One region of the Lottiidibacillus patelloidae genome, then DNA from elsewhere that is predicted to be linked to it. Evidence: riboswitches for the same ligand, from Rfam matches in the RefSeq annotation. Region 1 holds a riboswitch; each other region holds the start of a gene.
What was found. A riboswitch is a leader RNA that binds a small molecule or an ion and turns the genes downstream of it on or off. The one in region 1 is predicted to bind thiamine pyrophosphate.

Region 1 (11,068 bases):
TTCCATCTTTTATATTTGTCCTCAGAATTTGAGTAAGTGTATAATCCCATAAGCATACCGATGACATAAAAGATTGCTAATTTTATTATAAACCCCTGTATCGTATGAGTCCCATCACTAATTTCCAAAACTATCGCTAGTGGGAAACTGTAGAAAGCAGGTCCATGAATGAAGATGAAATACTTTTTCCCTTTTTCACGATCCTTTTCCCATTTCAGCATGATATCTTCCTTTGTAGTTCTAAGTTCTCTAGGCAAATAAGTAAAAACTCCGATTAAAAGTACTACTCCTATAATGACATCAATTATAGCTATTGGATCCTTCAATCCAGAATATATAAGGAAAAGGGAGTATATAAAAATGATAATCATCACTAATACTATGCGATAATTTATTGGCTTTTTTTCAGACATCTAACTCCCCCTTTCGTGTTCTATTAATCATCACCGTTAAGTAAGTCACCAATTCCACCTAAGACGCTGCCTTCACCTTTCGATTTCCCGCCATTACTTGGTGCACTAGCAAAGATTCGATCTGCTAAGCGACTGAAAGGAAGTGATTGAATCCAGACAGTACCTGGTCCTTTAACTGTTGCAAAAAATAATCCTTCCCCACCAAATAGGGCCGTTTTCACTTTGCCAACATATTCAATGTCATAATCCACTTCTTTTGTTAATGCAACAAGGCACCCTGTATCTATTCGAAGTCTTTCACCAGGCTGTAATTCACGACGATGAATTGTTCCACCTGCATGCAAAAATGCTAACCCATCACCTTCAAGCTTCTGCATAATAAAACCTTCTCCACCAAAGAAACCTGCGCCTAATTTTTTTTGAAAGTCTATGCCAATTGAAACGCCTTTTGCAGCACAAAGGAACGAATCCTTTTGACAGATTACCTTTCCGCCAAGTTCACTCAAATCAACAGGTATAATTTTTCCTGGGTATGGAGCGGCAAAAGAAACATGTCTTTTTACTCCTCCATCGTTTGTATAGACTGTCATAAAGAGACTCTCACCAGTTACTAATCGCTTTCCAGCACCAACTAGTTTACCGAATAATCCACCTTTTACTTCTGTACCATCCCCAAAGATTGTTTCCATTTCAATATCGTCTTCCATCATCATCATACCGCCAGCTTCAGCAACTGCACTTTCACCTGGATCTAATTCAATTTCGACGAATTGCATGTCATCTCCATAAAGCTTGTATTCTATTTCATGTGCATTCATACTCTCACCTCTTATATACGTTATATGTATATAATTCTACGAGCAGGTAATAGCTCCTTTATTTATCACTCACCTTTAATTTGCATTAATGACGTCCATAAGAAGTCTATTCCGAACATTCCACTTTGAGGTGGCGTATTTTTCATCGTTCTTAAATGAATGATATTGAAGTGTTCTTCAAATATTTCTCTAAAACGTTCTTCTGAGTAACCGATTCCGCCTTTTAAACTTCTATCTCGATAAATTTCCCAATCAGTACTTGCTGGGGCACCATCCGTATTAAAGCAAACAATCCCGAAATAACCATTAGGTTTTAAAGCTTTACGAATCTTATTTAAATATGTGATCCTTCTATGCGGTGCAAGGTGGTGGAACATTCCACTGTCGTAGATGAAGTCATATGTATATGGTTCTACATTAAAATCAAATAAAGATTTACAAATGAAATTAATATTGGCCCCTGCCTCATCTGCTCTTTCTTGTGCCCACTTAAGTGCTGCTTTTGAGAGATCTAGCCCATCAACTTCGCACCCTTGTTTTGCCATATATATTGCATTTCTACCAGGTCCACAACCAATCTCTAATACTAGTGTAGGATTTAATCCATCTCTAAAATATTCGACTAAATTTTCATCAGGGGAGTTTTTGAAAAAAGGGATTTTCTTATCACGATCTTCATAAAAATCATCCCAAAAGACTATAGGATCTCTTAGTAATGAATCTAACAAGTTATATAATTGATCATTGTTTAAAATCTTTTCATCCATCAACGTATTAACTCCCTTCCACTAATAGAACTACTATATTCTCTTATTAATATCTTTATTAAAACTCTATATAAAATGGCTGTCTTTCTTCATCCAAACAATATTCAAATCGTTGCCTAAAGTTTTTGTGAGTGACCATCTCTAATGCTTCTTCAATCGGAAAAAAACCATAATCTAAACATTCATCTGTTGTCGTGAGGTTACCGCCGATTGGCTTCGCTAAAAATAATGTATTACATATCGAGCGACTTACATTTTGAAACACGCCACAAAATTTTGTCACTTCAATATCTAATCCACATTCTTCTTTCGTTTCACGAATGGCCGCTTCCTTCAAAGACTCTCCCTCTTCCACTTGTCCGCCAGGCATTTCCCAACCTCGACGCGGCCCTTTAATTAATAGGAGTTCATTTTTATCATTTAGTATAATAGCTGCCGCTGAAACGATATGTTTTGGTGGTGTCATTATGTATATCCCCTTTTTTACATATTTTCATAGAAATTTATTTTGTTTCCGAACGGGTCTGTCACTTGCATTTCCTTTGTATTCCAAGGAGTAACTTCAATAGCGGGCTTGGCATATTTGTATTGTTTTGTAGATAATTCCTCGTAGAGCGCTTCAATCCCAACTATTTCAACTCTAATTGCTGCACCAGGACTACAATCACCGTGATGTTCGGAGAAATGAAGGATACAGCCATTTAGTGAGACTTGCATATAAATTGGAAAGTTTTCTTCAAACTGATGTTGCCAATCTACTTGAAATGATAAATATCCTGTGTAAAACGCTATTGCTTTTTCAACATCAAAAATACGAAAAATTGGTGTTACTGATTTAAGGCTATATCCATAAGGTTTCATAGTACATTCTCCGTTTCATCGTTTTCTTGTGTAAACCATGTAGGTTTTTGAAGTTCAAAATTGTGATGCTCTTCTATAATTCTCTCAAGCCTAGTTTTCATTTCTTCTAATTGACCTGGCGCAAAGCGTTGCGACCATATTATTGATGAGAACAAAACCATCGCAACATAGACGGAATAAAGCTTCCAGAAATCTTCTGGAATTTTTCCATTAAAATAGCCATTCAACTGTCCAATGGAAAAAGGAATACTTATTTCAGTAGTAAATAATGCAATTTTGACGAAATCATGGTATGGATCGCCCCAATCAAAATTGTTAAAATCAATGACTCCACTATACTTTTTATCTTTAATAATTAGATTACTAGGACCAAAATCATCATGTTGTAATTGATTTGGACGACTTTTTAATAAATGTTTATTCTCTTCTATGTAAGCCAAAATTTTTTCATCATTGGATAGTTTAATGCCACATGTCTTATATGCTTCTGTATAGCGATAATGTTTACTCATTGCCCGTTCATACCATGAGTTCATGTGGTTTGGAGCTGGTATACGATGAATCCTTGCTAAGTCTTTTCCTGCAGAAACTCCTATTTTTTTCTGATCATCCTCTGTAAAAAGGGGCAAGTATTCTCGTGCTTCTTCACCTTCAATATAGGATACGATGTAATAACATAAACCTAATTCCTTAAATTTTCCTATCTCTATTGGTTCTGGGCACTGTACATCGAATCGTTTTGCCTGCTGCAATACCTTTATTTCTGCGCTCTTTCGCTCGTAAGACTCAATCTTACCTATTCTAAGTAGATTTCTTTGGCCATCCGCAAACGAGACGAGATACTTTTTATCACTAGAGTATCCTTTTTGGATTAAAGAAATGCTATTAGCTGATAGGATGCTTGTAATATTATTCTTCAATACATCGATTGATAAATTGTGCATTTGTTCATCTCTCTTTTTATTGTCATATTTTATTCTTCTTTTCGTATATTAAATTGTAAACAAATTTGACTTTCTACTTATCTATCGTTATCCTTTATTTAGAAAATTTTACTAATAATAGAATAGTTTGTCCACTAGGGGAGCCTTTTAAAGGCTGAGATTAAAGTGCTACTTTAAGACCCTCTGAACCTGATCTAGTTCATACTAGCGTAGGGAAGTGGTGTATAAATGTTATGTATAACGTTTTCTACAACCACTTTCAAATAATTGAAGGTGGTTTTTTATTTTTAAAAACAATGAGGAGTGATTGTATGAAATTTTCAGCACAGCTAAGAAATGAAGCAAATGCTATTTGGGAAGCAAGTTTTGCCCATCCTTTCGTCAAGGGAATTGGGAAAGGAGATTTACCGTTAGAAAACTTCCGGTACTATGTGATGCAAGATGCTTATTATTTAACACACTTTGCAAAAGTTCAAGCGTTAGGAGCGGCTAAAGCAGGTGATTTACATACGACAGCAAGAATGGCTGCACATGCGCAAGGAACGTATGAAGCAGAGTTATCGCTTCATGAAAATTTTAGTAAGCGTTTAGGAATTACAAAAGAGGAAATGGAGAACTTTAAGCCTGCACCGACTGCATATGCGTACACTTCCCATATGTACCGCGCGGCTTATGAAGGTCATATCGGAGACATTATTGCAGCCATTTTACCTTGCTATTGGTTGTATTATGAGGTTGGTGAACGCCTTACAGACGAATCTCCACAAGAACCGATTTATCAAGAATGGATTGCAGCTTATGGTGGGGAGTGGTTCCGAGAGTTAGTTGAAGAGCAAATTAATCGACTAGATGCGATTGCCGAAACTGTGTCAGAAAAAGATCGTGAAAGAATGAAAGAACACTTTATCATAAGTAGCTACTATGAACTAGACTTCTGGGAGATGGCTTATACTTTAGAAAAGTGGTCTGAAAATAAAGTTTCTATATAAAACAATAAGGAACTTCCTAATGCGTTAGGAAGTTCCTTTATCCATACCAATGCCAACATACCTTTTATGTTCTTTCATAACGAGATTCTTAAAAACTTCCTTTTCTTGTTCACTATCATAAAGGTTATCTAAATTATTCCCATTTGCTAAATATCGTTTAACTTCATAATTATTAAATATAATATGGTCATATCTGGGATCATTCATAAATTCTCTAAACCATGATAATTCTTTTTGTAGCTCTAACACAGTTTTTTCATGCGAAAAAAATATATTTCTAATTTTCTTCCATATAAACAAATCTACCAAAAGCCCAATAATAAATCGTACTATAAAACCAATGATATCAATAATAAAGTGCATAGTACTCTCCTAATTACTTTCTATATCTTTTAAGTTCATTTTAACTTATTCACTTTTTCTAAGTCATGTAATCCAAGTCTACCATTTTCATAAGTGATGATTAATCGTTCAATATGTGGAACAACTTCATCATTGTAGAAAACAGTTAATCCATTAACTTCCTTTACAATATCCCCATCTTTTAACTCATCCAGAGTTAATTTAAAGTTAGATAAACCTCATGTGCTTTTTTCGTTATAGCCAATTCTTACACCTGACTTCTTCCATTTCCCCATTAAGTGCTGGAGAAATTGACTTGCTTCAATTGAAATCTCCATTCATATCCTCATTCCTATCCTATTGGCCATTAGCCATTTTCCCATTACCTTTTCACCTGCATCTTTTGAAGTTTAAGTAAGTTGTTCACAAATGCAGGCATCGCTCGTAGAAGGTCATCGACCATATTCTTAATTTCAAGTAAGTAAAGCCCTTTTTCATCTGGAGGCGGTACTACTAAAGAACTTTCATCATTTTTATAGATTTCATTAAATACGTATATCTTTTCGCCATATTGCTCAAAAAGATATTGTTTGTGCTCAACACCCATTCCAACAATCACATCATATAAAGTGAAAAAATCTTTCTCAAATTGATTTCTTTCAAAAGAGGACGTATCTATCTCTAACTCTTTCATTCTTTCAAAATGAATACTAGAATACTTACTTAAGTCGCTATTCGCTCTTACTCCTGCTGAAGCAACTTCAATTCCTTTTATATTATTCTTCTTTAAGTAATGTTTAAGACACATTTCTGCAGATACACTTCTTGTGTAGTTGTCTGTACATAAAAATAGCACTTTCATTAGCTTCACCAACTCATCTTTTCAAATAATTTTAATAAGGAAAATCGTCATTAATACTCGTCTTCGTTTTATTTTCCCAATCTTCACGAATCATCGCGTAGCCGACGGAATCATATAAATTTCCTCTCTGTCTCCAAGACTGACGGTGATAGGCCTCTTTTACATAGCCACTTTTAAAGAATGTTTTCCGCATTGCATAATTATCTACTCTTGTATGGCCTTCAATTCTTATCATCTCTGGATAGGTACTAAAAACAAAGTTCGTTAGCCAATTTACAGCTTCTTTACCTATTCCTTTCCCACGCCACTTTTCCTTTAAACGAATATCAAATAAGCAAGTAGGATCTTCTAAATCAAACAATCTAATCAAGCCAATTTTCTTATCATTATTTGTAATCCAAAAAGTTCTGTTTCCTTTTTCAGTATAAAAACCATTTTCTAAATTTCTTCTTATTGACTCTTCTGTAGGGTTTTCTTGTCCATGAAAACTCCACGTTTCAGAAGTTAAGAAATCTATTAATTCTAGGGCCATTTCTTTTGTGAATTCTATGTATGTATACATATTAAATCTCCGTTTCTATTTTCTTTTTATTACAATAACATAAGAAATTAAGGTTTAGTAAAATTTTTACATAAAAAAACAATGCTACCCAAAGCACCGTTTTAAATCTTTTCTTTATATATTAGTTGCAGCTTTTCAGCAACTTGGAAAGGTTTTATATCGAGTTTGCTACAAGTGTCGATTCAACCCATACTGGTTCATATGTCCCTCTTTCACTGCAATTACGTTTGAATTCTTCACCTTGTCCAGTTCCGAAGACTCCTTCAATGATTTCTGCCATAAAGAAGTATTGTTTTCCATTAAAGTCTAACGTATCAAAACATTCATTTACTTTTATTGTTACGCCTAATTCTTCATAGGCTTCTCTTTTCGTTGCTTCTTCAGGCGTCTCCCCTTTTTCTATACCTCCACCAGGAAAGACGTAATAAGTGACATGATCTTTCACTCTTTTAATAAGCGCAACTTTATTGTCTTTAATGATTATAGCAGAACCTCGATTTCTCACTTTTTGCCAAAGTATTCGAAGTTATTTAGTAATAGATGTGAAAATATTAATGAGAGAAGATAGGCAATGACAGGTTCATTCGTCTCCCATGTTGAAACTAGTGAAAAGAAAAGTAAAAAGGACACTCCTAATAAAAGGATTAAGTATACAAAAATACTAATTAACGTACGCATATTATTCTCCTTGCTCTTAAAGTTATTTTATTTTTTCTACTTCTTGGGTTAAATAATTTACTGTATACTCTGATTTCACTTCAATATTTCCATCGACCATTTTATATACTCTTATATAATACTTGTTATCTTTCTCTTCAGTAAAGTCTATTGTATATTCATTTTGTTCCTCACTGCTTAACTGTTGATAGATTAGGACCTCGGCATCATCTTTTGATAATTTCTCCTGTTGATTGTCTGTATCGTCAATTGTTGCACTTCCACAGCCTACTATACTGAACATACTTATACAAATTACCAAAGCCATAATCAACTTTTTCATATAAATAATCCCTCCACCAAAGTTATTTTACTTTCTATAATTAACTTTGTAGATTTATATATATAATTCCATTCTGTTTAGTCTGTGATAAAGCTTGAACGGCATTAAAGTATGATATTTTACTTATTATCTCGCACGTAACTGAAAACCCATCTTAGAAACTCCAGAATCTGCAACTTCATATTCGACAAACAGCATAAAATCTTCATTGTTAACCTTAAAGTCCTCTTCCTTAATTTTGATTGTTGTCTTCGTACTTTGCCCAGCCTCTAAGCCTTGCGAGTACGCTGTATCACAAATTTCGGGCCTCACCTTACCTGTGTAAGAAATTAATGCACCACAATCAAAAATGATTTGAATCATCTCATCTGTTAAATTTGTTATTGTCGCCGTAACATCATAGACGTTTTCTTCCTTATTCCAAATTGCTTCTGCTTCTACCTCTAAGATGTTTTCTTCACTTACAAAACCAGTATATTTCTCAGTTTTTTTCACAGATTGAGTCGTTCCACAACTAGCTAAAAAAACGACTATTACAGCACTAATTATTAAAACCGTTACTTTCTTCATAGCTTTTTTACTACCTTTTTCAAAAGTTTTTTCAATGCTTTCTTTACCAATTTCTTAATCATTTTTATACCCCCAAATTCTCGTTTCACACTCTGGATACTTGTAATCTATTACTATATATTTCGTTATTAACTATTGATAACCTTTTTTCGATAAATATAATAAAAACTGCACACGATTTTGATTGTGTGCAGTTTAAATAAGGTGAGATATTTAACTATTATCCAACATTTCACTGTTCTCTTCTTTTGGTTCATGAGGTAAATAAATTAGTTCTTGATAAAATGCAGCTAAGCTAGTAGTAATATAAGGGATTAACCATAAAAGTCCTATGCCGAGTGTGAATATACATAAGATTCCCCATCCGATAAAACTTAAATTTAGTAGGAAGAACTTCCATTTCAAGCCATTCATCCGTTTACGACTTTCTGTAATAGCCTCCAATGGCATAAGATCTGGATTATCTTTCAGAATGAAATAGGTTTGGGAATAGGCTATTCCTTTAATGATTCCTGGAATAATTAATAATAAAAACCATAAGAATGTGAAAATCCATACAAATATTGACGTAGCAACAATCTTTAAGGAATAATTCCAATCTTTATAAATAGTAAAAACTCTTTCAATTTTCGGATACTCATTACGATACATTTCTAAAAAATAATAACTTACTGCAATAGTAAAAGGTATTAAAATAATAGAGCTAATAATGCTTGTAAAACTAAAGTCTTCAGATCCACCGCTAAATAAACTCTCAATTGCTGCTGTAACAATAATAGAAATGAATGTTAACAGTACAGCTTTTTTCCATTTACTCGAAGAGATAATCGCGCAAGTCTTTTAATTTCTGAAATTCGCATTAGTTTTCCCCCTTTCATATACACCCTTTTCATTTTATCATATGAAAGAACTATCAAACTTAATAAGTTCCGTTAATTTGGAGTTTCGTCTTAGGTTAAAAAGACTTCACCATTCCACCGTCAATTAAATATGCTTGACCAGTTACATACGTATTTGCCTCAGAGCATAAAAACACGACATGTTTGGCAAATTCTTCAGGGTTTCCATATCTACCAAGCGGAATTAATGCCTCCCTATCACGAACAATCTCTTCTGTCATTACTCCACTTGTCTTTGCAGCAATTTCATCTAGTTCCGCAACACGATCTGTGGCGATTCTTCCTGGACCAATCGTATTAATTAAAATGTTGTCAGGTCCTAATTCAGTCGCTAGTGTTTTCGCTAACCCCATGACACCAGTACGCATGACATTAGATAACAGTAGTCCATCGATTGGTTGCTTAAAAGAGGAAGAAGCGACATTGACGATTCTTCCCCATTTCTTTTCTCTCATCGAAGGAAGTACTGCACGAATGGATCTCACATAGCTTAATAAATTTTGCTCAAACGCTTGTTGCCATTGTTCATCTTCAAACTCATCAAAAGTTCCTGCTGGAGGACCACCTGCATTGTTAATTAATATATCTACACTTCCAAATGCTTTAATCGTGCTATCTATTAAGGACGTAATGTCTTCTTTTTTCATTACATCGCACGTTTTATATAGAACTTTACTATTAGACAATGTCTCTATATCACTAGAAGCTGCTTTTAAGTTATCTTCACTTCGGCTTGAGATCATCACATTTGCACCTTCATTGGCAAATTCTTCAGCGATGGCTCGCCCAATTCCTTTACTTGCCGCTAATACGAGTACATTTTTCCCTTTTAAACCTAAATCCACTATAAAAGACTCCTTTATAAGCCGATTGAAATATATTTTTCTTCTAAGTACTCTGCAAGACCTTGGTGACCACCTTCACGGCCAATTCCACTTTCTTTTACTCCACCAAATGGTGCTTGAACGGCAGTAGGAACTCCATCATTCCAACCGATAATTCCGTATTCTAACGCCTCTGCCATTTTCATACCTTGGCTCATGCCTTCTGTGAAGAAATATGCGGCTAAACCGTATTCTGTATTGTTTGCTTTAGCAATGACTTCTTCCATCGTTTTAAACGATTGGACTGGTGCAACTGGACCAAACGTCTCTTCATTCATAATTAACATATCGTCTGTCACATTCGAAAGTATTGTTGGTTCATAGAAATTACTACCATTTCCACTTGTTCCTTGACCACCTAGTAAACATGCTGCTCCGTTTCCAATCGCATTTTGCACGTGCTCATCAATTTTCTCATATGCTCCACTATCAATGACTGGACCTACGTCTGTCGTCTCTTCCATTCCGTTACCAACTTGAAGCTTTTTCGTTTCTTCAACAAACTTAGCTAAGAACGCTTCATAAATTCCCTCTTGTACGTAAATGCGATTACCACAAATACACGTTTGCCCCGCATTACGAAATTTTGAGGCAATTGCACCTTTTACAGCTTTATCTAAGTTAGCATCATCAAATACTATGACAGGTGCATGACCACCAAGTTCTAGCGATAACTTTTTCACATTGTCAGCCGCCTGGCGCATTAAAAGTTTCCCGACATTTGTTGATCCTGTGAATGATACTTTACGTACTGTTGGGTTAGACATTATTTCTGCTCCGATTTCACTCGTTTTACCAGTTACAACGTTAACTAGACCAGGTGGAAAACCTACGTTTTTACATATTTCAGCTAATTTTAATGCAGTTAATGGCGTAGCAGTTGCTGGCTTAATGACGATCGCACAACCTGCCGCTAATGCAGGGCCAAGCTTGCGAGTAATCATCGCTGCTGGGAAATTCCAAGGTGTAATTGCTCCAACCACCCCAACTGGCTGCTTAATAACCATCATTCGTTGGTCTGGGCGATTTGAAGGAATCGTTTCACCATAGACGCGCTTCCCTTCCTCTGCAAACCATTCAACGTATGCCGCACTACTTCTTACTTCTCCACGTGCTTCTTTTAAAGGTTTGCCCATCTCAAGGGTCATAATCTCTGC
Region 2 (11,068 bases), on a different contig from region 1:
ACGAGTAACTATAATACAAGGAAAACGATAAAAAATTAGTTGATAGAAAAAGAGAAAAGAAGTATGATTGTTTTTGTTATTCTTATGAAGAATACAATAGATAAGTTTTCTGCAACACGTGTTACAACAATTAGGAGGAAATGAAATGAAAAATATACATTCTAGATTAGGCCTGTTCTATCTTGTCTCAGTATTATTATGGCTTAAGATGTATCTTGCATATAAAACACAATTTAATCTACCAACTGAATCTTGGACACAAGAGTTTATATTAATAATGAATCCACTAAGTTCTATTATTCTATTTTTGGCATTTAGTTTATTCTTTAGTGAAAATAAACGAGCTCACGTATTATTATTGATAAGTTTATTAAGTACGATATTATTATACGCAAATATTGTTTATTATAGATTCTTTACTGACTTTATTACTATTCCAGTATTATTCCAAACGAGTAATATGGGAGATCTTGGTGATAGTATTTTATCGTTAATTAACGTGTATGATATTTTGTTCTTTATAGATGTAGTAATTATCGGTTATTTTATTTTAACTAAAAAAGTGACTTTAAAACGTGCTAAGTTTGCTGATTCATGGGCAATGTTTGCTGTTGCAATCATCTTATTTGTAGTAAATGTTGGCCTGGCAGAAACAGAACGTCCACAGCTATTAACACGAACATTTGACCGAGAAATGTTAGTTAAAAATATTGGAACATACAATTATCACTTATATGATATTGTTTTACAGTCTAAATCAAAAGCACAACGCGTATTTGCAGATAGCAGTGAAATCGTAGATATTGAAAACTATGTAAAAGCTAACCAAGTTCGTCCAAATGACGATTTATTCGGAATAGCAAAAGGAAAAAACGTAGTACTAATTTCTCTTGAATCAACGCAAAGTTTTGTTATTAACGAAAAGATTAATGGAAAAGAAATAACGCCATTTTTAAATGATTTAATTAAAGATAGTTACTATTTCCCTAATTTCTATCATCAAACATCACAAGGGAAGACATCTGATGCCGAATTTATTGTAGATAACTCTTTATTTGGATTACCTAGTGGTGCGGTATATTTCACACATTCTCAAAACGAATATAAAGCGACACCTGAAATATTAAAGGATGAGGGTTACTATTCAGCATCATTCCATGCGAACAACAAAAGTTTCTGGAATCGTGATATTATGTACCTTACATTGGGATACGATCAATACTTCTCTCAAAGGTATTATGATATTACAGAAGAAAATTCTGTAGGGTGGGGATTAAAAGATATCGACTTCTTTAACCAGTCAGCAGACATTATGAAAGATATTCCGCAACCATTTTATGCTAAATTTATTACTTTAACAAATCATCATCCGTTTAAATTAAGTAAAGAGGAAAGTTATGTAGATCGTTATGATTCTGGAGATGGAACAGTCGACCGTTTCTTCCCAACTGTACGCTATATGGATGAATCAATAAAAATATTTTTCGACCGTTTAAAAGCAGACGGATTATATGAAAACTCTATATTTATCCTTTATGGTGATCATTATGGGATTTCAGAAAACCATAATGACGCGATGGCAAAATGGTTAGATAGAGAAATTACACCATTTGAAACAGTTCAATTACAACGAGTACCTTTTATTGTTCACATTCCTGGTCATAAAGACACAAGAGTTATTGACTCAGTAGGTGGACAAATCGATGTTAAGCCGACAATACTTCATTTGTTAGGTATTGAGACGACGAACGACATTATGTTTGGTACAGATTTATTGGCAGAAAATCGCGAATCGTATGCAGTACTCCGAGATGGCAGCTACATTATGGAAGATTACTTGTTTACAGATAGCAACTGTTATGACAAAGCAACAGGTGAAATAACAGATATTAGTAACTGTGAGCCTTATAGGGAAAAATCTAGACAACACTTACAATATTCCGATCAAATTATTTATGGTGACTTGTTACGTTTTTTAAATAAACCGGAAAATTTTAAATATCAACAATAAATAAAAAGCTTTGGCATATGCCAAAGTTTTTTTTTATTAAAAAATAAAACTTATCAATCTAACTCTCAAATAATACAATGCAGTTATCACGAGTAAAATGAAAGGAATCTGCTATTTTTCCTTTTGTATTACCAAAATACTATTTGTGGGTTTTTATAATAAGAATATCTTTCCTTTTCCATTGCATATATGTAAGTAGTGGAAGGAGTTGAAAGAGAATGTTTGTAAGTGCGTATAGTGGCTCAGATTTTGAATATTATAGTAAAATATTTGAAGTCCCTGAAGAAATTATAGCAGCTTCTAACGGGAACATTAACATGTGGTTTCCTCAAGCAAATAAAATTAAAATTCCAGGTTATATGCCAGCTTATTATCAGACAAAGCATAATGACACGCTACATTCCATCGCAGCTAAGTATAGAATAAATATTAATGCACTTTGTATAGTAAATCGAATCTTTTCAAGCAAATACCTTTATCCAGGACAAATAATCATTATTCCCCGCAAAATAAAAAAACTTATTGTTGATCCAGATGAACCTATCTCTTATGAGAAACTAATGCATTATTTGATGCAATTAACGTATTTATATCCATTTTTATTTACGAGAAACTTAGGTAAATCTGTCCTAGGTAAAGATATACCCGAAGTAATTGTAGGAACTGGTAGAAAAAGAGTTCATATTAATGCCTCCTTTCATGCGAATGAATGGATTACAACTAATGTTCTAATCTATTTTTTAAATGAATATGCACTAGCTTTAGCTAATAATGAAGAAATAAGTGGAAGAAGTGCTTTATCGCTCTTTAAAGAAACGCAGCTTTCGATAACTCCAATGGTGAATCCCGATGGTGTTAATTTAGTGTTATTTGGAGCGCAAGCTGCAGGGCCTTTTTCCTCTTATGTACAACAATTAAATAAAGGGAAAAACTCATATAAAGATTGGAAAGCAAATATTCGTGGTGTCGATTTAAATAATCAATTTCCAGCCGATTGGCATTTAGAAGTACCACGAAAACCACAAGTACCAGCACCTAGAGACTTTCCTGGTTATTTTCCGTTATCTGAACCTGAAGCACTTGTGATGGCTAATGTAACGGCGCATAGTAACTTTGACAGAGTAGTAGCATTACACACGCAGGGCAAAGAGTTTTATTGGGGATATAAAGGACTTGAGCCACCTGAATCCAAAAAGTTAGCAGCTGAATTTTCTCGTGTAAGTGGCTATAAGTCCGTACAAATGATCGATAGTTATGCGGGATATAAGGACTGGTTTATCCAAGTTTGGCGAAAGCCTGGTTTTACCATTGAATTAGGTGAAGGTGTGAATCCATTGCCATTAAGTCAATTTGATGAAATTTATGAAGATACAAAAGGAATTTTAGCTGCTAGTTTATATATGTAAAGGTTGTCATATTTTTCAAACACTGTCATACTATTAGTAGATGAATATTTAAGACTAGGGGTACCTATGTAGGTAGGTTGAGAAAAAGTCCACTGACTTTTACCCTATGAACCTGATCTGGATCATACCAGCGTAGGGAAGTCGGACTTGTGCTATGCTATTTTCATAGAAAAATAGATAGGCATATTTAGTAAAAATCGCTTTCCGCTTATGGAGGGCGGTTTTTTTATGGAAAAAGGGGGAGAAAAAAGTGGAATTTTCGTTATATGCCATTACTGGAGAGGAATTTCATCAAGGAAGAGACCTCGTGGAAGTGATGGAAGAAGCAATTTTAGGCGGTGTTGATATTATCCAGTTACGTGATAAGAATAGTAGCAAAAATGAAATCTTAGAAAAAGCAAAAAAACTTCGTGTATTAACAGAAAAATATAACGTGCCATTCATCGTAAATGACCACATTGATATCGCAATCGCTGTTGGTGCCGATGGAGTTCATCTTGGGCAAGGTGACTTACCTTTACTGGAAGCTAGAAAGATACTAGGAAACGATAAAATAATCGGTATTAGCACACATCATATAAGTGAAGCACGAAAAGCAGAGAGAGATGGTGCAGATTATATCGGAGTAGGGCCAGTTTTTCCGACGAAAAGTAAAAAAGACGTAGTCGATCCTGTAACGACAAGATATGTCCGCCAAGTTGCGAGTGAGATATCGATTCCATTCGTAGCGATTGGTGGAATAAAAGTTCATAATGTGGAAGAAGTTTTGCAAGCAGGAGCTACAAGAATTTGTGCAATAAGTGAAATTGTTGGTAGTACAACTGTCAAAGAAACGTGTGAGCAATTCATAGATAAAATTGCTAAATATAAAGGAGTAAACCAATGAATGTCACGATAAATGGAGAAAAGAAGGTTGTAACAGCACTTACTATTTCGGAACTTTTAGAAGAATTACAGCTAAACCCTGGTTTAATTGTTATTGAAATTGATGGCGAAATCATTGACCGTAGCAATTGGAACGAAGAACTAATTAAAGAGGATATAAATATTGAAATTGTTCATTTTGTCGGAGGTGGATGATCATGAATAAAAATAGACTAGTAATCGGAGAAACGGAATTAAAGTCTAGATTATTTTTAGGTACAGGAAGATATCCGAATCCATACATACAAGAAAAAGCGATTGAAGCTTCGGGTGCGGATGTTCTTACATTTGCCTTAAGAAGAGTAAATTTAAATGCCCCAAATGAAGACGCAATTTTACAGCATTTTGAAGGGAAACAGTTTACTTATTTACCTAATACATCTGGTGCAAAAAATGCTGAAGAAGCAATTCGTATTGCAAGATTAGCTCGGGCTTCAGGATTAAGTAATTGGATTAAAGTTGAAATAAGTGTATCAGAAAAGACGTTGCTCCCAGACCCTATTGAAACATTAAAAACAACAGAGCAATTAGCAAATGAAGGGTTTGTCGTTTTACCTTATACATCAGACGATCCGGTTCTATGTAAAAGATTAGAAGAAGCCGGGGCTGCAGCTGTCATGCCAGGTGGATCACCGATAGGAACCGGACTTGGAATCTTAAACCCATATAACATTTCCTTAATTGTTGAAGAGGCCAATGTCCCAATTATAGTCGATGCAGGGCTAGGTAGTGCAAGAGACGTTGTAGAAGCAATGCAACTCGGAGTTGATGGAGTTTTGTTAAATACAGCCGTTGCCAAAGCAAAAGACCCAGTAAAAATGGCAGAGGCAATGAAACTTGCAATAGAAGCAGGTCGGTTATCTTATATGGCTGGAAGAATTGCCAAAAAAAGGTATGCGACTGCAAGTAGTGGATTGGAAAGTTTAACGTTAAATGAATAGAGAGTGTGTGGGTGATGAGTAAGAAAATTATTGTTATCGGTGCAGGAGTAATCGGACTTTCTACTGCACTTGAATGTCAAATGCGTGGGCATGAAGTGATTCTCTTAGAAAAAGGAAAATGTGGTGGGCAAGCCTCTGGTGCTGCGGCCGGATTACTAGCACCTTTCTCTGAAATTGAAGAAGACCCTGATGATTTTTTTACACTTTGTCTATCAAGTTTACGTCTTTTTTCTAAATGGAAAGATCTTGTAATGACAGAATCAAATCATTCATTCGAATATACAACAAGTGGTACCGTACATGCCTATTTTCATGAAGCTGACATGTTAAAAATAGAAATGCGCATGAATTGGCAGAAAAAATTTCAAGTGAAAGCAGAAAAACTAACAGCTAAACAAATTCGAACATTGGAACCGTCTCTTTCCCAAGATGCAGTTGCAGGTTTATATTATCCAGAAGAAAGTCATCTTTATGCACCAGATTACTTAATCGCCTTGGAGAAGGCATGTGAAAACATCGGGGTTACTATTCACGAGAACTGTGGAAAAGTAATGCTAGAAAATGAGCTGGAAAGGTGCACTGTAAAAGATGAACATGGTAATCGATATAGTGGCGACATCATTGTTCTTTGTTCAGGTGCATGGTCAAATGAATGGGAAAAATATCTGAATCTAGCAATCCCAGTTTTTCCGATAAGAGGGCAAATTTGTGCGTATGATCAATTAGACAAACACTTAAATCACATTGTCTATACGAGTCAAGGCTACCTCGTCTCAAAAGCAAACAATACGCTAGTTTGTGGTGCTTCTGAAGATATAGCGGGGTTTAATACAGCTCCTACAATTAAAGGAATTGAACGTTTGAAAAATTGGAACTCTCAGGTATTACCGATGTTAAGAAGCAAGGCACCATTTTCCAAATGGGCAGGATTAAGACCTGCAACACAAGATGGTTTTCCTTTTATTGGCCACCATCCTAACTCGGAAAATTTTATTTTTGCTTGTGGTCATTATAGAAATGGGATTTTACTTAGCCCGATAACTGCTAACATTGTAGCAGATTTAGTTGAAGGAAAAAAATCTGTTGTTCCTCTAGAAGCTTTTGCACCTGATAGGTTTACATATTAAAAAGGAGTGATTCAGAAATGAAAGCAAAGGCATTAACTATTGCAGGATCCGATAGTGGTGGCGGAGCAGGAATTCAAGCTGATATAAAAACATTTCAAGAAAGAGATGTTTTTGGTATGAGTGCAATAACAGCAATAACAGCTCAAAATACCTTAGGAGTACATGGTGTTTATCCCCAAACATTAGAAGCTATAGAGAAACAAATAGATGTTGTTCTAAGTGATATTGGGGCAGACTCTGTTAAAACTGGTATGCTTTTTTCAAAAGAAATTATTGAATTAGTATCTCGATTATTAAAAGATTATAAAGTAGAAAATATTGTTGTTGACCCGGTTATGATCGCAAAAGGTGGGGCAAAATTGTTACAAGACGAGGCAATTGAAGCTTTAAAGAAACATTTGCTCCCACAAGCTACAGTAATTACACCAAACCTTCCTGAAGCGTGTGCAATACTTGGTTGGAGCGACATTAATTCTACTGAGGCAATGGAAGAAGCGGCATTAGAACTATATAAGTTAGGTGCTAAAAACGTCGTTGTAAAAGGTGGTCATCTAAATCACGAGCAATCTATTGACATATTATTTGATGGAAAAACTTACTCATACTATACTAATAACAGAATAAATACAAAACATACCCATGGTACAGGGTGTACGTTTGCTGCAGCAATTACTGCCGAACTTGCAAAAGGAAACTCTGTTTCTGAGGCAGTTTCAACTGCTAAATCATTCATTACTTCTGCGATTTCAGAAGGGCTTGCTATTGGAAAAGGTATAGGACCAACAAATCATGGGGCTTACAGAAAAGAACTTACTCGTTAAGGAGGACTATATATGGCCATTGTCGATGTTACAATTATTCCGATAGGAACTAAAGGGGCTAGCGTTAGTGATTATGTCGCAAATATGCAAAACTTTTTAGAAGAAAACAAGGAAAAGTATAAGATAACATATCAGTTAACTCCGATGAACACATTAATTGAAGGAGAGTTAGATGATTTATTTTCAGTAGTAAGAGCGATGCATGAACTTCCCTTTCTAAAAGGGATTGATCGCGTGGCAACGAATATTCGAATAGATGATCGTCGTGATAAAAGAGCTACTTTGGAAAGTAAAATGGAAAGTGTTCATAAAAAAATCCATCAATGATTGACTCATTGATGGACTTTTTTCGTTTTTAGTGAGGGCCAGGAACACCTGGGCCACTATGAGTAACTAAACTAATAATCGTCATTACTGTGAACCAACCGAAAACAATAAATGATAATCCAGCAAATCCAACTGCTAAAAAGTTCTTTCTTTTTAGTTCGCGGAAAACAGCAATTAAACATACGATTGTAATTAATGCACTAATAATAATAAAAGGCACGATGCAATACCTCCCTTTTACGTTCGGAAATTTTTTTTATTTTGTCCGTTTTTGTTTGAAGTTATCCTTAATTATGTAACTTCGAGGTTGTTCAATACGTATCCATTTTAAATCTTTTTGAAACATTTGTCGAGTAGTACTTTACGTAATAAAGATAATTTCAACTTCGTAAGCCAACTTATATTTTTCAATAAGTGTAGATAATTTTTTATCAACAAAATAAATAGGTTGGTCATAAGCATTTTCGACAGCAATTAAGTGTTCTTCAATCTGAAAAAGAGCCATTTTTATATTATCTTTATGTTCGCTTCTAATGGTAAACCCTCGCACCATGTCATCATATAAATAATGATTTGCTTTAGGTGAAACAAATCCATAGTCACTAAATGTACTCTTCAAAATGGGTGCTTGTAATTGAATTAGAGTATATGTTTCTTCCATTTCACTTTCGATACTTTCCATATCGGTGAACCTTTTAAAAATTAGTAACTCATCATCACGGTCAAAAATATTACTAATTTGAGATTCACTTTCTTCTGGTAAAACGCCACCGTACCTTTTTTCCACGAAACTCACGACCCTTTATCTTTATTTTCATCTTATATAAAGTGTAAAATAGAAAGTAATCAATCGCAATGGAGGATTTTATCATGATTAAATGGGAAAGAATGCCTTTAGGTCCAATTGAAACAAATTGTTATATCGTCTGGAATGAAGGAAATAAAAATGAAGCATTAATTATTGATCCAGGTGGTGATGCTAATAAGCTAAGCCAATGGATAGAAAGTAATACAATTCAACCGATAGCAATCCTTTTAACACACACACATTTTGATCACATCGGGGCAGTGGATGATATTCGCAAGAAATATTCCATCCCAGTTTACGTTCATAAAGAGGAGGAACATTGGCTCAATAATCCTGAAATGAATGGTTCAGCGAAATACCCTATGATTCCAGACCTTTTTGTAAATAAAGCTGACAAAATAATAGCTGGCGAGAAAAAAATGACGATTGGAAGCTTTACATTCGAAGTACTAGAGACACCAGGTCATTCACCAGGTAGCATATCATTTTACTTTGAAGAAGCATCAATTGTATTTTCAGGTGATGCATTATTTTTAGGTAGTATCGGTAGAACGGATTTGTTTGGAGGCAATCATCAACAGTTGTTACATTCCATCCATAATAAACTGTTACCTTTACCTGAAGAAACAAAAGTAGCTTCTGGTCACGGAAATCTTACAACAATTGCAAGAGAAATGGATAGTAATCCATTCTTAAATGGTTTTTAAACTATGGAAGTGATGGAACAAAAAATAAAATCTTTAATACAAAAAGATCCTAAACAGTGCATTAGCTATGCAACATTCATTCAAACTGCATTGTACGATAACGAAGCAGGCTACTATATGAAAGAAAAGCAGAAAATCGGAAAATCAGGGGATTTTTATACGAGTACTAACGTTCATGGCATTTTTGCAAAAGTCATTGCCAAAGCGTTTATTGAAGTTTTTGAGAAGGAAAGCATTTCTAAAGTAATTTGTGAAATTGGTGCAGGTACTGGAAAGTTCGCGGCTACTGTTTTAGAAGAAATAAAACATACAAATGAAGCACTTTTTCATGAACTAACGTATATCATCATTGAAAGTAGCCCCTATCATCGTAAAGAGCAGCAGAAAATACTACCAATGGAAAAGGTCATGCAATTTGCTTCACTCGAAGAAGCCAAAGTAAGTAAACCAAACATGAACGGAATCATTTTTTCTAATGAACTTTTTGATGCCTTTCCTGTGCATGTAGTCGAGCAAGGTGATCTATTAGAAGAAATCTTTGTTTCGCTAAATGAAGAAGGGAAGTTAATGGAGACAAAAGAAGTTTGTACAGACGACAAGATTCTTAAATGGCTCAAAATATATTACGGTAAGCTCAACAATGGACAAAGGTTAGAAATTCCTTTAGCGATGACTTCTTATATGGCAGATCTTTGTGATTGGCTGGACAAAGGAACAATATTTACAATTGATTATGGCTATACGAATGCAGAGTGGGGACAAAGACAGCATCGAAATGGAAGTTTAAGAGGATTTTCAAACCATACGCTAATTGATAATCCTTTAACAACGCCAGGAGAAATGGACTTAACAACACACATTCACTTCGATGCCTTAAAAGAAGTTGGACAAAATCAAGGCTTGAAAAATGTATTGTTTTTACCGCAAGATCAATTTTTACTAGCTGCTGGCATACTAACTTACTTGCAAAATAATGCAAACACGGATCCATTTTCTCCTATAAGTAGACAAAATAGAGCAATTAGACAATTTATTACTGCCGGAGGGATTTCATCTTCATTTCGAGTTCTTGTCCAATCGAAAAAGATGAACCAGGAAGAAAAGTGGAGTTTTGTCAAAAATGCAAATAGTTATTAAAATAACTAAAAAGACGATCAAGCAAAATGTTTTTGCTCGATCGTCTTTTTGTTTTAGTGAGATCCTCCACCAACAGGCATTACAAAGATTGTATAATACGTAAATCCAACCATAAACAAGGTTAAATAAGCTCCAAAAATGTAGATGTAAACGCGCTCAGACAAGTTTAAATATCCTAGTGATACGAAAGTTACAGTTTGTGCGAAGAATAATACTGCAAAACCTTCCATATTTCCTACGTATGCCATTACAGCGATAACACCAGTCCAAAAACCTAATACACGAAACATACGATCCATATGTAAGTCCCTCCCTTACTCGTTTATAACAATACTATTATAAATCCCAATTACTAATATGTAAACGATTAGAGGTGTCAAAATTATGTCTAATTTGTAAAAATGGCTGGGCTAGCAGGATTCGAACCTACGCATGACGGAGTCAAAGTCCGTTGCCTTACCGCTTGGCTATAGCCCAATAACAGTTATTATTATAAGCCTTTATAAAATTTCTATGCAATAAATGATTAATTTTTTTAAAAGTGTGGGTATAGATATATACACTGTTTGAAAGCGAGGTGATTCATTGTCTTATGTTGAGGAATCAGTAGAGCTACTGGTTAACAAAGCAATATACCTGAGTGCTTCTGATTTACACATCATTCCTAAACGCGATCATTATGCAATCAAATTTCGTGTTGATGGTGACCTTTTTATGGATAATCCTCTTCCGAAGAAGAAAGCAGAAAAGATGATTGCACATTTAAAGTTTCTTGCTCGGATGGATATTGGCGAAAAACGACTCCCACAAGCAGGTTCAATGCAAATTAAGTTGAATAGTGGAGCTTACTTCTTAAGAT
Region 3 (11,068 bases), on a different contig from region 1:
CACCGTGCTGACAAGCTTATCGAAGATGCTTTAGATGAAAAAGGAATTGAAATGATTGTTGATGGACTTCCATTTGAAAAGATGGAAGAGTTAATAAAAGAGCATGATATTGCATGTACTGAATGTGGTAGTAAAGATTTTACAGGAGTTCGTCAATTTAACTTAATGTTTAAAACGCATCAAGGGGTTACTGAATCAAGTACGAATGAAATATACCTTCGTCCGGAAACAGCACAAGGAATATTCGTTAACTTTAAAAATGTTCAACGCACAATGCGTAAAAAGGTTCCATTTGGTATTGCTCAGGTAGGTAAAAGCTTCCGTAACGAGATAACTCCAGGAAATTTCACATTCCGTACTCGTGAATTCGAGCAAATGGAACTTGAATTTTTCTGTAAACCTGGTGAAGAGTTGAAGTGGTATGAATATTGGAAAGATTTTGCGAAAGATTGGCTACTTAATCTTGGAATGAAAGAAGATAACTTAAGACTTCGCGAACATGATGCTGATGAGCTTTCTCATTACAGTAATGCGACTATTGATTTTGAATATAAATTCCCGTTTGGTTGGGGAGAACTTTGGGGTATTGCTTCCAGAACTGACTTCGATTTAAAACGCCATATGGAGCATTCTGGAGATGACTTTGAATACTTTGATCAACAAGCTAATGAACGTTATGTACCTTATTGTATCGAACCATCATTAGGAGCTGACAGAGTAACACTTGCTTACTTAATTGATGCATTCGAAGTAGAAGAGTTAGAAGATGGTTCTAGTAGAACTGTGATGCGTTTCCACCCAGCGTTAGCACCTTATAAAGCAGCGATATTCCCGCTATCTAAAAAACTCTCAGAAGAGGCTGGAGATGTCTTTGCAGAGTTAGCTAAACATTTTATGGTTGATTATGATGATGCTGGTTCAATCGGTAAACGTTACCGCCGTCATGACGAAATTGGAACACCTTATTGTATTACGTATGACTTTGACTCTAAAGAAGATGGTATGGTTACAGTTCGTGACCGTGACACGATGGAACAAAAAAGGATGGCAATTTCAAATTTAAAGAGCTTCTTAGAAGAGAAAACTTCATTTTAATATGAAAAAAGTACAGAGTGAAAGCTCTGTACTTTTTTAGAATATACAAAACAAATATGATGCTAGCCAAAACAGGAATGGAATTGTTAAGCAAGCAAGAAGTGTTGTAATAAATACGCCTACCGTTGCTAAACGATAATCCGCTTTAAATGATTTTGCATACAATGCAATTGTTGGTGCTGATGGTGTTGCTGTTAATATAATTGCGACCATTATAACTTCATATGAGATGTGTAGTAATAAAAATGGGAATAAGAGTAATGGTAATAGTAATAATTTCATAAAAGCAAGCAACCAAAGCGGATAATATCTTAAATAGCAATATAAGTCTGACTTTTTAATATTTCCAAGCAAACTTCCAATGAACAGCATTGATAGTGGAATAGTACACAATCCAATCAGTTGAAATGATTTAGATATCGTGTATGGAAGTGTTAATGGAGTCGTAATAAGAATAAGGCCGATTAAGGTAGCGATTAAGCCTGGATTAAACAGGAGCTTCCATAATGGAAGTTTAACTTTATCTCGGGCAACTAAATAGACGCCATATGTCCAAATCAATATTAAAAAGAATAAATTAAATATAGTGGCGTAGGCAATGCCCTGTTCTTTAAATAAAAGAAAACAAAGTGCGAATCCAATAAACCCTTGGTTTCCAAATATCATCAACGCTTGAAAAACACCACTTCTAGAACTAGACAGTTTTATAGGTTTGACTAAAAAATGTGCAATTATTACTGCTATAGATAATATGAAAACTGACAATAAGATTAACCATAAAAAATCTTTGAAGATATACAAGCTAATTTTATAGTCGAGTGAATGTATGATTAACAGAGGTAATGTAATAAATAATATGATTTGCGTAAAAGCAAAATCAATTTTTTTATTAAATATTCCAAACCACTTTGCACTGAATCCTATAAAAGCAATGAGAAATAAAACAAAAAATTCGTTAAAGATTGAAAAAAAACTTATCATAATTAAAAATCCCTCCCATGTATTCTATTGCAATAGGACAAGAGCGGTGAGGGCTATTTATACACATTTAACAAAAAATAGAGGAGATTTTTCTTTTCTAACCAATTAACTATTTACAAAAAGATAAGTAACCGATAAAATGAAAGCGACAATAAAAAACCAACTAATTATTACTAGGGGTGCCATCTATTTGGCTGAGAGGCAATGTTATTGCTAACCCTCAAAACTCGATCTGGATAATACCAGCGCAAGGAAGTAATAAGTCGATAACGTTTAATACTGCGATAGTCAACTTATACATATTTGCCTGCACTGGATCTATAGTGCAGGTTTTTTATTGTTCAAATATAATTTCAGGGGAGAGATTAAAATGAATAATAGTGTATCAGAAAGAAAATCTAGTAAGTTAACATTAGCCGATATATTAGTAACCGCTGTCATTGCATTAGTGTTTGCAGTTGTTTACGTATTGTGGGCACAATTTTATGCATTCGTAACTCCATTTGGCTTTCATATTAACGAGCTTGTTTATGGTATGTGGTTTATTGCTGCAACTATTGCATTCTTAGTGATTCGTAAGCCGGGTGTAGCAATTATTGCAGAATTAGTAGCTGCTAGTGGAGAGTTTATCCTTGGAAGCCCTTATGGAGTTCCATTATTAATTTATGGTCTAATACAAGGGATTGGAGCAGAACTTGTTTTTGCAGCATTCCGCTATAAACGTTTTTCAGTAATTGTTGTTTCATTAGCTGCAATTGGTGCGACAATTGGGTCACTTGTTGTCGATTACTTCAATGGGTATATCGTAGATTTAGCGTTATGGAATTTATTAATTATGATTGGTGCACGTACACTAGGGGCAATTGTTATTGCTGGTATTTTTGCATATGCTATCGTTAAAGCATTAGAACTTACAGGTGTAACTAATCTAGTTCGCCCAGTAGAGCAAAAAGACTATGAGGCATTAGAAGATTAAAAAGGAGTATCTTATGACATCAAGTTATGGTGTAGATAAATTAAGACTAAAATTTCCAGGGGGAGAATCCTTATTATTTAAGGATTTATCCCTTTGTTTTCGCAAAGGCGAAAAAGTATTAATGCTTGGTCCATCTGGTTGTGGTAAATCGACGTTACTACAAGTCATGGCTGGAATTATTCCAAATTCTATAGAAGTGCCAATGAAAGCTGAGAGTATTAATGTTCCAGAATCTTGGGCTTATGTATTTCAAGATCCGGAAAGTCAATTTTGTATGCCCTTTGTTGATGAAGAAATTGCCTTTGTTCTAGAGAATTTACAAGTTCCTCAACCTGAAATGAAAGAACGTATTGAACAACTGCTCGCTACTGTAAATCTTCGTTTAGAGAACTTGCACACAAATATTCAACATCTTTCTGGGGGAATGAAACAAAGGCTAGCCATTGCATCTGTTTTGGCATTAGACCCAGAAGTTCTTTTTTTAGACGAGCCGACTGCAATGTTAGACCCCGAAGGTACAAAGCAAGTTTGGCAAACACTTAAGGACGTTAGTAAAGATAAAACTGTAATTATTGTTGAGCATAAAATAGATGAAGTTATTGATTTTGTAGACCGAATTATCTTATTTAACAGTAATGGACAGATTATCGCAGATGGTAAAAAAGAGGATGTTTTTGCTAATAATAAAGCGGAACTAATTAGTGGTGGTATTTGGTATCCAGATGTTTGGAATGAATATATAAATAGCAAACAAAAGAGTTATCAGCAAGAAATCCACTTTAATGAGCAGTCTGATTTATTGAAACTTGATGATTTTAAAGGATATAGAGGGAAAGAAATAAAAATAGCTGTTTCCTCTACTTCAGTAAAACCAGGGGAATGGATTACTGTCATCGGGGAAAATGGAGCTGGTAAGAGCACGTTTTTACATGCCTTAATGCAACTCATCAAAACTAGTGGAACGTATGAATTTGCTGAGAAAGTAGTTTCAAAAAGAACTAAACTAACTGAAGAGATGTCCTTTGTCTTTCAGAATCCGGAATATCAGTTTGTTACAAATACAGTTTATGATGAAGTTGCTTTTACCTTAAGAATAGATCAAGTTCCGGAAAAAGTAATAAAGCCAAGGGTGGAGAAAATATTACGTCAATTTCAATTAACGGCGTTTGCAGAAAATCACCCGTACCAATTATCAATTGGGCAAAAAAGAAGGTTAAGTGTCGCAACAGCAATTGTAAAAAATCAAAAAGTATTGTTACTTGATGAACCAACTTTTGGTCAAGATGCAAAAAATACGTTTGAGATTTTAGAACACCTTCAGTTATTGCAAGAAAACGGTACTTCGATTATTATGGTTACCCATGATCTTCATATTGTTGAACACTTTGCAACTAGGGTTTGGCAAATTGAACAAGGAATATTAACTGAAGATTACGAGGTTAGGAAGCGTGAAAGACCTGCGTCACTAGAGGGGAGCGAGCTCTATGTACGATAGTCTCGTTGTTAAAGAAACTTGGATTCATAAAATTAATCCAAGTCTAAAATTAATTTTATTAACTGTAATCTTCCTTACAGTATTATTTATTCATAACCCTAATGTGATGATTAACTTAGCGATCGTCCTATACGCCGTATTTTTCTTTATGACAGGTCATCCAAAAAAACGAATATTGTTATTCAGTATCCCTTTTTTTCTGATTTTCATTTCAACTGCAAGTACGATGATTATGTTTGGAAAAGGTAGCAATGTCTTATTTGAATGGGCATTAGTGAAAGTGAGTGAAGAAAGTTTATTCAGAGGGATTCACATTGGTTTTCGTGCGTTAGTATTCGCGTCATTAAGTCTTTTGTTTGCATTAACAACACGCCCAGTAATGCTCTTTTATTCCTTAATGCAACAATTAAAGGTAAGTCCAAAATATGCTTATGCTTTTATGGCAGCATTGCGATTATTACCTATATTATTCGATGAATTGCAAACGTTAAGGTATGCTTTAAAAGTCCGGGGTGCAGAGAGTGGTAAGGGATTAACTAGCTTTTATTTACGCCTTAAACGCTATACTATTCCGCTATTCTCACAAAGTATTCGTCGTGCACATCGAATAGCGGTAGCAATGGAAGCAAAACGTTTTTCTGCAGCTAAAAATAGAACGTATTATTATATAACAGGCTTTTCTAGGGTGGATTTATACTTTATCACGTTGATGATATTGATCATAATATCTACCTATTATATCGGGTTACAATTTCCATATTTCCAAGTTATTGATGTTCGTCATTAAACTCACAAATCTTTTGTGAGTTTTTTCTTGAAAATAAATAAAGCCAAGTTGACATATGTTCTCTTATTAATTAGAACTTCTCTTTCTTATTGCGTTCTATTATCCTCTCATGTATGCTACTAATTGTATAATAAGTTTAAAGGAGTAGGACGCCAATGAATGAAAATACTAAAAACTACACACCAATCATTGTCATTTTAACAATAGCTATTAATGCATTAGTTGCAATCCTATTTTTCCTCCCAGGGTATGAAGGGAAGACAGGATTTGATGTCACTATCTTACCAATGTTTAATGCAATTTTTAATAGTTTTACATTTGTATTTTTACTAGCTGCACTTTACGCTATTAAAATGAAAAATATTACTTTACACAAACGATTTATTATTGCAGCATTTTCTACAACAGCGTTATTTTTACTATCTTATGTTACTTATCATTACTTAACAGAGTCTACACCTTTTGGTGGAGAAGGATTTATAAGATATGTTTATTTCTTTATTCTTATTTCTCATATTTTATTAGCAATTGTAATCGTACCTCTAGCACTTACGACTGTAGTTCGAGGATTTACGATGCAAGTAGAAAAACATCGCAAAATTGCTCGATGGACTATGCCACTTTGGTTGTATGTAAGCTTAACAGGCGTAATTGTATATTTAATGATTTCACCATATTACTAAACTGTAGTACCTTCACTTTAAGTGGAGGCTTTTTTTTATTGTTCATATAATTTTGCAGAAAAATCTAATATATTTATGGTAAGATAGGCTTACAGTGATTTTACTTCATAGAGGAGAGATAAAATATGAAAAAATTGGTAGTAATGATGACACTTTTATTTATGACAGTTGTATTAATGGCTTGTAATAATCAAGATTCACCCGAAGCTACAGCAGAATTGTACTTAAAATCAATGAAAAAACAAGATATTAAGGCAATGGTTAGTTTGTTAGACCAAGAACATCTACAAGAAATTGCGGATTACTTAGGTACAACAATAGAGGAAATGACGGAAACGGCTGAGGCTAGTAAAAATGATAAAATTCTTCATTCATATGAGATGGGTTCCACTGAAGATGGAGAAGACGGTCGAAAAATCGTAAACGTTACTGTTACAATCGTTGTTGATGGTATGGCTACTGAAAAGGAAGCACAAATTCAACTACTGAAAAGAGACGATAAATGGTGGGTTATTTCAGAAAACCTATAGAAAGTTTATTGTAGCTCTTGTCAATTGGCAGGAGCTATTTCTATGTATAACTAATAATAAGAATAGGTGTGGTATTAAATGAAAAAATTTTATCAAGAAAATATACCTCTAAATGATGAGAACCTCGTTAAGGATAAGCTAGAAACGCTTTTAAATGTAGAAATAAAGTCAACAAGTGATTTAGTCCAATGGTTGCAAGATAAATCAGTTGTCCTTGAAGAAATTGAAGAAACGTTAACTGGACATTATATTGCCTTACAATGTGATAATACAGATCAAGACATTAAGAAGGCTTACCAACATGACTCAGAAGTTATTCAGCCATTAATAAAAAAGTATACAGCGAAGTATGATGAGAAATTTTACAATAGTGAATTTCGCCATGCTTTAGATACTAGTTATTATGAGCAATACATACTAAGTAAAGAAAATGCTATTAATTTATTTAGAGAAGATAATATTCAGCTAGAGGTAGAAGAGGAAAAACTTTCTACGCGTTACTTTGAGATTACGGGAAGCTTAACAGTTAACTGGAATGGTGAAGAAAAAACATTAAGTCAAATGGCAGTTTTTCTAAAAGATAGTGACCGTACTGTGCGTGAGAAAGCCTGGAAATTAGTGCATGAATCGCTTCTTTCTAAAAATAATGAACTAGGCGATATAATGTCAGACTTAATTAAGATTCGTGAGGAAAAAGCCAAAAATGCTGATGTTGCTAATTATAGAGACTTTATGTTTAAAAAATATGAGCGCTTCTCATATACTGCAGAAGATTGTCATGAATTAGCAGCTGCAATTAAAGAACATGTTGTCCCTTTAAAAGAAGCATTAGAAAAAAAACATCAAGCGGAAATAAATGTTTCGAATTATAGACCATGGGACGTACAAGCAGTACCAGAAGGAAAACTGCCACTAAAACCATTTAAAAATGTAGAAGAATTAATTTCTGGAACAGAAACAATGTTAAATAAAATTGATCCTAAGTTCGGCAATTTAATTTCTGAAATGAATAAGCGAGACATGTTAGATTTAGAAAACCGAAAAGGAAAATCACCTGGTGGTTTTTGTGCGCCGCTACCGGTATCTAATCTTTCATTCATCTTTATGAATGCTACAGGAAACCAGTCAGATTTAACAACATTAGTCCATGAAATGGGCCATTGTATTCATAATATGTACAAAGAACAACTGCCGCTTTCTGAATATAAGGATACACCGATGGAGTCTGCAGAGCTAGCGAGTATGACAATGGAGTTATTCTCAATGCATTTATGGGATCAATTTTATGATAATGAAGAAGATTTAAAGCGTGCAAAGAGAGAACAATTAGAAGGCATAATTAAGTTCTTGCCACATGGAGTGGTAATTGACCAGTTCCAACATTGGATGTATGAAAATCCTTCGCATTCGAAAGAGGAAAGGAACGAAAAGTTTTATCAGTTAGCAAAACAGTTCTTCGCAAGTAATACTGACTTCTCAGGATATGAAGATGCACTTGCAAACCGTTGGGTAATGACCCTTCATATTTTTGAAGTTCCGTTCTATTACATTGAATACGTAATAGCTCAGCTTGGTGCAGTACAAATGTACAAACAATTCAAAGAAAACCCAGAAAAAGCTGTTGAAAACTATAAAAAAGCACTTTCTTTAGGAAAGTCAAAATCGTTACCAGAAGTTTATGAAACAGCTGGTATATCCTTTGATTTTTCTGCGAAGATGGTAAAAGAATTAATGGAGTTTATTTCAGAAGAATTGGATGCTTTAAAATAAATCTTATAATGTGGATAGGAGTGCTTATCCCTAAATGTTTTCTTATAAAAAATTCATTATAGGATTTATCATAAGTTTTTATGCCTTAGCTACATTAAGCATAAAACTTATCCCTTTTGATTATCCTACATGGCCTTTATTAAAAGTGCTTCGCTATCAATTAGATCGCCAATTATTGGAGTATGGCCACATATATTTCATACTGCCAATTTCAGTCGTATTAGGTATAGTATTTAGCTTAAAGTTAAATACGAACCTTGATATGGCAAGGTTACTTCTCATTTTTATTTTAATAATTATGTTTGGAGTTACATGGTTTTATTTAGAATTTAGCGATTTCGTCGTTAACAACTATGCATAGAATGAAAGACGCAGGGATACCATCTCCCTGCGTTTTTATCTACTCTTTTATAACTTGCTCATCATGCTTGATATAATTGAATTAAGTTTCCACAAGTATCGTCAAAAACAGCAATTGTTACATCACCAGCTTGCATCGGTTCTTGCTTAAATCTTACTCCTAAACTTTTTAGTCGAATAAATTCTTTGTCCATATCGTCCACTTCAAATGCAGTAATTGGAATACCTGCATCATAAATCTCTTTTTGGTACACTTTAGCCGCAGGGTGCTGATTTGGTTCAAGTAATAATTCTAGATCCTGAGAGCCTTCTTTAGAAACGACAGTTAGCCATTTGTATTCACCTGCAGGTAATTCTGTCTTCTTAATAAATCCTAAAACTTCTGTATAAAATTTCAATGCCTTTTCTTGGTCTTCTACAAATACACTAGTTAATTTAATCCTCAACATAATTCTTCCTTTCCTCTTCCATTATCTATTTACAGTTTAGCATAACTTTTTAACACATCTAATTTTATGCTGCAACATAACACGAATGATTTACACTGATTTTACAAATAGTAGAAACATTAGGAAAGGGGTGGTGGAAGAATGGGTAAAACTAAAAATGCAAATGCAAATGCTATGCGAAATAATAATGCAAAACAAATGCAAAAACGTTCTCAAGACGCAGAATTTGCTTCATATGCGGAAGTAGAAACGAAAAAAATGAGTAATCCTAAAAATAAATAAATTAGTTTGTAAGTATTTGGAACCTCTTTCCTTTCTACAGGAAGAGGTTTTTTCTTATGTATTTCATGTTAAAATAGAAGTTGGAAAATGGGAGAGGGGCGATTAATTTGTCAGAAAAAAAATCTTTATTATTAGTAGATGGGATGGCGCTTTTGTTTAGAGCGTATTTTGCATCTTCATTCAGTGGATACATTATGAAAACTAGTAAAGGGTTGCCAACAAATGCTGTCCATGGATTTGTAAAGTACTTTTGGGATTCGATCGAAACTTTTAATCCAAGTCATGTTATTTGTTGCTGGGACATGGGTAGTAAAACATTCCGCACGGAACAATATACAGAATACAAAGCTAACCGAGATGAAGCGCCAGTCGAGTTAATTCCTCAATTTGATTTAGTTAAAGAAGTTGTTGATAGTTTTAGTGTACCGAATATTGGGGTGGTTGGCTATGAAGCAGACGATTGTATCGGAACAATTGCTAAACAATACGCTTCTGAAGAATTAGAGGTTAAAATCCTTACTGGTGACAAAGATATTCTTCAACTAGTCGACGATAATATAAAAGTAATTATTATGAAAAAAGGCATTGGAAATTATGCGGTTTATGGTCCAGATACACTATTGGAAGAGAAGAACTTAACTCCTGCTCAGTTTATAGACTTAAAAGGTTTAATGGGTGATACGAGTGACAATTATCCTGGTGTAAAAGGTATCGGAGAAAAAACAGCATTAAAGTTACTAGCTGAACACGGTAGTATTGAAGGGATTTTAGAGAATTTATCATCATTATCAGCTGGAATCCGTAAGAAAATTGAAGCAGACCTTGATATGCTTCATTTATCAAGAGACTTAGCTACTATTCGTTGTGACGTACCTTTAGAATGCAATATTGATGAAGCAGAATGGAACATGATACCTGAAGTAGTAAAGTTTAAGTTTGAAGAACTTGAATTTAAGAATTTAATGAAATTAATAGGCTAAGTATCACACGAACTGGAGAACAGTTCGTGTTTTTTTTTAGGGAAGTTAAATCAACAACTATTACACTTCTACGTTTTTAAGATTTCGTGTTCCGTTTCTTAGCTCGGTTTTCCAGTTCTGTCTTAGGTTCATTTTCTATTCCGGCATCTTTACTATGTCCTTGTGGATTTACACTTGATGCTACTGAACCACGGTTATCTTTATTACTTTTATGAGTTGCCAATTCACTCACCTCCATTATTACGTTTTGCAAAACCCCATAAAAATATGTGCATAGAAACTGATTCGCAATAAAACAATATTAATTGAGGTGAGATGATGAATCGTGCGATAGCTACTGCTTTATGTTCAATTGGAATAGCACAAGTATTGAAAATTCCTTTTGCAAAAGACAAGGACGAAGGGATTATTAAAACAATATTTTCAACAGGGGGAATGCCGAGTTCTCATTCGGCTGGAGTTTCTTCTTTAGCGACGTATGTCGGCTTGAAAAAAGGATTTACGTCAGTTGATTTTGCTCTTGCAACAATTTTTGGATTAATTGTTATGTATGATGCACAAGGAATTAGGCGTCATGCTGGTGAAATAGCTATTCAAGTAAATGATTTAGATGAAGAAGTAGAAAAGTTAGCAGGCGACCACCCTGGAGTATTTCACACACGCCGTGAAAAAGAACTAAA

Region 2: linked by a shared signal. The riboswitch ahead of thiE (thiamine phosphate synthase) and the one ahead of tenA (thiaminase II) in region 1 are both predicted to bind thiamine pyrophosphate.
Region 3: linked by a shared signal. The riboswitch ahead of CIB95_RS08370 (ECF transporter S component) and the one ahead of tenA (thiaminase II) in region 1 are both predicted to bind thiamine pyrophosphate.

Annotation. Positions count from the first base shown of each region.
Region 1 covers NZ_NPIA01000001.1:208,380-219,447, reverse strand. Annotated here, with positions in the region: gene CIB95_RS01250 (hypothetical protein) at 1-413, opposite strand, end outside; gene CIB95_RS01245 (TIGR00266 family protein) at 437-1,231, opposite strand; gene CIB95_RS01240 (SAM-dependent methyltransferase) at 1,297-1,998, opposite strand; gene CIB95_RS01235 (NUDIX hydrolase) at 2,057-2,464, opposite strand; gene CIB95_RS01230 (glyoxalase superfamily protein) at 2,482-2,859, opposite strand; gene CIB95_RS01225 (aminoglycoside phosphotransferase family protein) at 2,856-3,803, opposite strand; TPP riboswitch at 3,930-4,036, shown strand; gene tenA (thiaminase II) at 4,115-4,792, shown strand; gene CIB95_RS01215 (hypothetical protein) at 4,817-5,155, opposite strand; gene CIB95_RS01210 (arsenate reductase/protein-tyrosine-phosphatase family protein) at 5,517-5,996, opposite strand; gene CIB95_RS01205 (GNAT family N-acetyltransferase) at 6,028-6,558, opposite strand; partial or broken gene CIB95_RS01200 (NUDIX hydrolase) at 6,660-7,063, opposite strand; gene CIB95_RS01195 (hypothetical protein) at 7,259-7,558, opposite strand; gene CIB95_RS01190 (hypothetical protein) at 7,685-8,128, opposite strand; gene CIB95_RS01185 (DUF975 family protein) at 8,342-8,779, opposite strand; gene CIB95_RS16550 (hypothetical protein) at 8,838-8,972, shown strand; gene CIB95_RS01180 (SDR family oxidoreductase) at 9,084-9,872, opposite strand; gene CIB95_RS01175 (NAD-dependent succinate-semialdehyde dehydrogenase) at 9,887-11,068, opposite strand, start outside.
Region 2 covers NZ_NPIA01000002.1:138,406-149,473, reverse strand. Annotated here, with positions in the region: gene CIB95_RS04720 (LTA synthase family protein) at 146-2,011, shown strand; gene CIB95_RS04715 (M14 family metallopeptidase) at 2,230-3,417, shown strand; TPP riboswitch at 3,464-3,573, shown strand; gene thiE (thiamine phosphate synthase) at 3,668-4,303, shown strand; gene thiS (sulfur carrier protein ThiS) at 4,300-4,497, shown strand; gene CIB95_RS04700 (thiazole synthase) at 4,500-5,282, shown strand; gene thiO (glycine oxidase ThiO) at 5,297-6,409, shown strand; gene thiD (bifunctional hydroxymethylpyrimidine kinase/phosphomethylpyrimidine kinase) at 6,427-7,230, shown strand; gene CIB95_RS04685 (MTH1187 family thiamine-binding protein) at 7,243-7,557, shown strand; gene CIB95_RS04680 (DUF2759 domain-containing protein) at 7,586-7,777, opposite strand; gene CIB95_RS04675 (hypothetical protein) at 7,919-8,344, opposite strand; gene CIB95_RS04670 (MBL fold metallo-hydrolase) at 8,431-9,072, shown strand; gene CIB95_RS04665 (class I SAM-dependent methyltransferase) at 9,085-10,209, shown strand; gene CIB95_RS04660 (DUF2626 domain-containing protein) at 10,263-10,508, opposite strand; tRNA gene CIB95_RS04655 (tRNA-Gln) at 10,612-10,686, opposite strand; gene comGA (competence type IV pilus ATPase ComGA) at 10,795-11,068, shown strand, end outside.
Region 3 covers NZ_NPIA01000003.1:345,122-356,189, reverse strand. Annotated here, with positions in the region: gene CIB95_RS08380 (glycine--tRNA ligase) at 1-1,095, shown strand, start outside; gene CIB95_RS08375 (AEC family transporter) at 1,132-2,076, opposite strand; TPP riboswitch at 2,242-2,347, shown strand; gene CIB95_RS08370 (ECF transporter S component) at 2,447-3,052, shown strand; gene CIB95_RS08365 (ABC transporter ATP-binding protein) at 3,066-4,547, shown strand; gene CIB95_RS08360 (energy-coupling factor transporter transmembrane component T family protein) at 4,537-5,334, shown strand; gene CIB95_RS08355 (DUF420 domain-containing protein) at 5,490-6,017, shown strand; gene CIB95_RS08350 (DUF4878 domain-containing protein) at 6,143-6,547, shown strand; gene CIB95_RS08345 (M3 family oligoendopeptidase) at 6,626-8,317, shown strand; gene CIB95_RS08340 (hypothetical protein) at 8,352-8,678, shown strand; gene CIB95_RS08335 (VOC family protein) at 8,740-9,123, opposite strand; gene CIB95_RS16340 (hypothetical protein) at 9,268-9,408, shown strand; gene CIB95_RS08325 (5'-3' exonuclease) at 9,516-10,388, shown strand; gene sspL (small, acid-soluble spore protein L) at 10,465-10,620, opposite strand; gene CIB95_RS08315 (divergent PAP2 family protein) at 10,707-11,068, shown strand, end outside.